2 linked regions of the Endozoicomonas gorgoniicola genome follow. The protein of the gene in region 2 binds, or shares a complex with, the protein of the main gene of each other region. Links are inferred from orthologs where the notes say so. Each region holds a gene or a part of one and is shown on either strand. Other genes may lie near its edges.

The links. Proteins that work in one complex are often made in the same cells at the same time.
Region 1: the proteins of metK (region 2) and groL are in contact, whole or in part, in a cryo-EM structure (PDB 8P4O), measured with the Escherichia coli proteins. The link is inferred for Endozoicomonas gorgoniicola from one-to-one orthologs.

What each region holds. Positions count from the first base shown.
Region 1 is NZ_JAPFCC010000001.1:3,800,026-3,802,936, forward strand. The notes cover bases 15-2,911. They hold groL (chaperonin GroEL), read right to left. Parts: upstream 2,337-2,911; coding sequence 693-2,336; downstream 15-692. Other genes in these bases: NX722_RS17315 (hypothetical protein), read right to left, coding at 15-520; NX722_RS17325 (co-chaperone GroES), read right to left, coding at 2,402-2,695; NX722_RS17330 (FxsA family protein), read right to left, coding at 2,848-2,911. Also shown: more of NX722_RS17315, read right to left, coding at 1-14.
Region 2 is NZ_JAPFCC010000001.1:4,545,268-4,548,156, reverse strand. What follows is about bases 15-2,889. They hold metK (methionine adenosyltransferase), read right to left. Parts: upstream 2,097-2,889; coding sequence 933-2,096; downstream 15-932. Other genes in these bases: NX722_RS20385 (metalloregulator ArsR/SmtB family transcription factor), read right to left, coding at 2,277-2,889; NX722_RS20395 (DUF4250 domain-containing protein), read right to left, coding at 517-711; ahcY (adenosylhomocysteinase), read right to left, coding at 15-401. Also shown: more of ahcY, read right to left, coding at 1-14. UniProt on the Escherichia coli protein: Catalyzes the formation of S-adenosylmethionine (AdoMet) from methionine and ATP.

The DNA of each region.
Region 1 (2,911 bases), 750 kb from region 2 along the record:
CAGGAGGAATCAGGTGTATTGGTTTGTCTTCACCCGGCAACCGAATGATCACTTTAACGCCTTTGAGGGCTTCGGACGGGTTATCCAGGGCGGCAAATGCTTTGCCAAGAACAGTATGCTCCTCAACCTTTTGATATTTCTCACCGGCTTCGTTCAGCAAGGCTTCCTGCTCGGCTTCCAGTTCTTCCAAACTGCTGCTCTCTCTGGACTGGCGGGCTTCTTCCACTTCTCTTTTCTGTTTTTCCCTGGGGTTTTCCACAGCACCACCCTCCCGGGCAGACTGTGAGGATGTTGAACCGGTTAGTTGATTGGAAGGAGGCGTACCCGGCTGGCTGGCTGAGCGTTCACGAAGTGAAGTGCCAGAAGTTTGGTTCGGCGGAATGCTGCCAAGCTGGCGTCTCGGATTGGCTACTCCCGCTACAGAAGTTCCATTCCGCTTCCCTGTCGACCCTGCTGCCCCACTTGTAGAAGTGATGGGGGGAGTGCGAACACTGGAACCCGGCGTGATACCACTGGACATAGTCATTTACCTGTCAGGTTTTCAACAGGTATTAAATCGGCGGGTTCCCAGAACCCTTCATATTAAGTACTTTTCAAAAAATACTTCCAAAAAAAAGCCGCAGCACAAAGGCTGCGGCTTATACATCTATGGATGTGGTTTGAAGCAAGGCTTCAGACAGTCAGGGGGCTGATTACATCATGCCGCCCATGCCGCCCATGCCACCCATACCGCCCATATCAGGCATAGCAGGTGCTTCTTCTTTTGGCTCGTCAGCAACCATGGCTTCGGTAGTGATCATCAGACCAGCAACGGAAGCAGCCGCCTGCAGGGCAGAACGGGTTACTTTGGCCGGATCCAGAATACCCATGTCAATCATGTCGCCGTATTCGCCGGTTGCAGCGTTGTAACCGAAGTTACCTTCGCCGGAACGCACCTTGTCAACCACAACCGAAGCTTCATCACCGGAGTTAGCAGCGATCTGACGGATTGGGCCTTCCAGAGCGCGCAGAACCAGTTCAACACCCGCTTTTTGCTCAGCGTTGATAGCGTCAACTTCGATAGCAGACAGAGCGCGGATCAGGGCTACACCACCACCAGCAACAACGCCTTCTTCAACCGCAGCGCGGGTAGCGTGCAGAGCATCTTCTACACGGGCTTTCTTCTCTTTCATTTCGACTTCGGTAGCAGCGCCTACCTTAACAACGGCAACACCGCCAGCCAGCTTGGCTACGCGCTCCTGCAGTTTTTCTTTGTCGTAGTCGGAAGAAGAGTTTTCGATCTCGGCACGGATCTGCTCAACACGGGCAACGATGTCAGCCTGGTTACCAGCACCGTCAACAACGGTGGTGTCTTCCTTAGTGATGGCGATGCGCTTGGCAGAACCCAGGTCTTCCAGGGTGGCGCCTTCCAGGGACAGACCGATTTCTTCAGAAATCACAGTCGCGCCAGTCAGGGTAGCGATATCCTGCAGCATGGCTTTACGACGGTCGCCGAAACCCGGAGCCTTAACCGCAGATACCTTAACGATACCGCGCATGTTGTTCACAACCAGAGTCGCCAGCGCTTCGCCTTCAACGTCTTCAGCAATGAGCAGCAGAGGCTTGCCTGCTTTGGCAACATTTTCCAGTACTGGCAGCAGGTCGCGAATGTTGGAGATCTTCTTGTCAACCAGCAGGATGAACGGGTTCTCCAGTTCGCAGGTCATGCTTTCCTGGTTGTTGATGAAGTAAGGAGACAGGTAGCCACGGTCGAACTGCATGCCTTCTACAACGTCCAGTTCGTTTTCCAGACCAGAACCTTCTTCAACGGTAATAACGCCTTCTTTGCCTACTTTTTCCATGGCTTCAGCGATGATCTGACCAACCAGTTCGTCGGAGTTGGCAGAGATCGTACCCACCTGAGCGATAGACTTGCTGTCTTCACAAGGCGTCGCCATACCTTTCAGCTTGGCAACCACTTCAATAACAGCCTTGTCGATGCCGCGCTTCAGATCCATTGGGTTCATGCCGGCAGCAACGTATTTCAGACCTTCGTTCAGAATGGACTGAGCCAGTACGGTTGCAGTCGTAGTACCGTCACCCGCCTGATCGTTGGCCTGGGAAGCGACTTCCTTAACCAGTTGAGCCCCCATGTTCTGGAACTTGTCAGCCAGTTCAATTTCCTTGGCTACGGAAACACCATCTTTAGTGATGGTTGGCGCACCGAAGGATTTTTCCAGCAGTACGTTACGACCCTTAGGCCCCAGAGTCGCTTTTACGGCGTCAGCCAGAACGTTAACGCCTTCCAGCATTTGCTTGCGAGCTTCGTCGCCGAACTTAACCTGTTTTGCTGCCATGATTGACATCCTTTACGAATTTTAAAAACAGTTGTAATCAACGCCCCTCAGGGAGTCGCAGACAATCAGTCTTCCAGAACAGCGTAGATTTCGCTTTCGGACAGAATGATCAGTTCTTCGCCGTCGATCTTAACGGTGTCAGAACCAGCGTATTTGCCAAAGATCACTTTGTCGCCAATCTTCACGCCCAGAGGACGAACTTCACCGTTGTCCAGAACAGTTCCGTTACCTACAGCTACCACAACACCCTGGTTTGGTTTCTCTGTAGCAGAACCTGGCAGAACGATGCCGCCAGCAGAGGTAGTTTCTTCTTCTTCACGACGAACGGCCACGCGGTCACGCAACGGACGGATTTTCATCGATGTATCTCTCCAACTGTTTATGCCGAACATTCAGCAGTCAACTTACAATTAAGGCCGGGTGGATTTCTGTTGGTACCCACCCAAACCGAACCTGTTATACGGTGTTACTCTAAGTAGGGATGCGGTTAATCTTTTTCAAGGGGGCAATACTATTTTTTTTCATCTTCCCGTTTGAAGTCCCCATCGAAGGTATTGTGCAGCCCCCGGCTGGGG
Region 2 (2,889 bases):
TCCCAGGGTGTCCCATCCTGATTAAGAATGGTTTGTTCAATACACCACCAGAACTCTTCTTCAGTTTCGCCTTTCCAGGCAAAGACAGGAACACCAGCGGCAGCAACCGCAGCAGCGGCATGGTCTTGTGTTGAGAAAATATTGCAGGATGACCAGCGAACCTCTGCGCCCAGTTCCACCAGTGTTTCAATCAATACGGCGGTCTGAATGGTCATGTGAATACAGCCCATGATGCGGGCACCTTTCAGAGGCTGCTGATCACGATACTTATTGCGGATCGCCATCAGTGCAGGCATTTCACCTTCAGCGATTTGAATTTCACGTCGTCCCCAGTCTGCCAGGCTGATATCAGCCACACGATAGTCAGTAGAAGCTGTCTGTGTTTCAAGAATGGCGCTCATAGGTAGAACCTGTCTGCGTATTTTCCGAAGTGTGTTAAGGAGTCTAGCAGTGCAAAAAACCTATATCAATTAATTTTGATATAGGTTATCAGGTTCAGCTGAATGCAGCCGTTCGTCAATCGTGGGTAAACTGGTTATTTTTGAGCCGATAGTGGTAATGAATCTGCTTCATCAACCGTTCCAGTTGTTTGACCGGAACATCCAGATCATCAGACAGCTGCTGGAGGTTTTTACAGTCATGACGCAACCGTTCGTTGGCGATCCCAAGCAGGATATGAGGTTCAAGGCGTTCAGGGTGATTCAGTTCCATAAACAATACCTCTCTTTTTAGAAGGATGAGCCATCAGGCTCTTTCATTTTAGCGGTTTGCGTGACTTTAGAATACAGTAACCCGGCTTTGTACCGGTCAGTGGCAAAAACACTGACAACCGTGTTAATCGCACTTGCACCTGTCTGAATCGTTGTTGCCCAACTCAAAAAAAAGGCTGCCAGATGACAGCCTTCAAAGCGGGATCAGAACAAGGTCTGTGTTTACAGGCCTGCGGCAGCGCGCAGGGCATCAGCCTTGTCGGTTTGCTCCCAGGTGAACTCTTCGTCTTCACGACCAAAGTGACCATAGGCAGCGGTTTTCTGATAGATCGGACGCTTCAGGTCCAGCATGCTGATCAGACCTTTAGGGCGCAGATCAAAGTGTGCACGCACCAGCTCAACAATTTTCTCGTCGGCAATCTTGCCAGTGTCAAAGGTGTTGATGGAGATTGAAGTCGGCTCTGCCACTCCAATCGCGTAAGACACCTGAATCTCACACTTATCTGCCAGACCCGCAGCTACAATGTTTTTGGCTACATAACGACCTGCGTAAGCAGCGGAACGGTCAACCTTGGAGGGGTCTTTACCGGAGAACGCACCACCACCGTGACGAGCCATACCGCCATAGGTGTCAACAATGATCTTACGACCCGTCAGGCCGCAGTCGCCAACCGGGCCACCGATAACAAAGATACCCGTTGGGTTGATGTGGTACTGAGTCTCTTCGTGCAGCCACTCCGCCGGAAACACTGGCTTGATAACATGTTCCAGAATGTCTTTCTGCAATTGTTCCTGAGAGATTTCAGGGTCGTGCTGGGTAGACAGGACAACAGCATCAACACTCTGAACCTTGCCCTGTGCGTCGTAACGCATAGTAACCTGACTCTTGGCATCCGGACGCAACCATGGCAGTGTGCCATTTTTGCGCAGTTCAGCCTGACGCTTTACCAACATATGGGAGTAATAAATAGGCGCAGGCATCAGAACCGGCGTTTCGTTGGTGGCATAACCGAACATCAGGCCCTGGTCGCCAGCACCCATTTCGTGTTCTTCGGTTTCGTCTACACCAACAGCAATGTCCGGGGACTGCTTACCGATGGCGTTCAGGACAGCAACGCATTCACCGTCAAAGCCCAGGTCGCCATGATTATAACCGATCCCTGTCACGACCTTACGCACCAGCTCTTCAATATCAACGTAAGTCTCGGTACGAACCTCACCCGCCACGATCACCATGCCGGTTTTAACCATGGTTTCAACCGCAACACGGGCATCCGGGTCGTCTTTCAGGATCGCATCCAGAATCGCATCAGAAATCTGATCCGCTACTTTATCCGGATGACCTTCCGATACAGACTCGGAGGTAAACAGAGAATAATCTGCCATTGTCTTCTTGTGCCTCATTAAACAACCATGATGCCGTTTATCCTTTACCGGGATAAAACCGCACCACAGAAAATTAGTACGTTGAAGCTGGCTGCGAATAAAATCATTAAAACTATTCCCAGCCAGCCTCTTAATCATTAGATAATCGTCGTTTACCGACCATCAGCTATCGATCATTCGCTAGCGATAAAATCGGCGAACCTGAATCTGAAACCCGTTACGTAACCCCAGATACTGCGATTCTCCGGAGTTCAGACCTGCATCCTGAGCCCAGTTATCGAGGTCATCGCTACTGAACCCCAGCCAAATATCACCGCAGGATTCCCGTACCCAGTCCTGATCGTGCTGACTCAGGTCACTGATCAGAAAACTGCCACCGGGCTTCAGCAGGCTGGCTACCTGTTTGAAAATTCCTGAAGGACTGGGTATGTGGTGCAACACCATGTTGGCGACAATACAGTCGAACTGCTCTTCAAGATGTTGCAGTGTTTTCAGCTCACCATGGATAAACTCTATGTTTTTCAGAGCGTATTTTTCAGCGAAATGCTGGCTACTGGCGAGCATCTCTCCAGAATTATCAACAGCATAGACCTGATTAAAGCGTTGGCTGAGGGTTTGCAGAAATTCCCCTTCTCCCGGACCCAGCTCCAGAGCCAGAGCCCGCTCAGGCATTTCTGTGCTTTTGAGTACATCGGCAACACACCGGGCATAAAGCTCGTGGTCAGCAATCAGCTCCTGATGCTGTCGAAACTCCTCCACGTGCCGGGCAAAAAACGCCATGGACTGTTCTGCA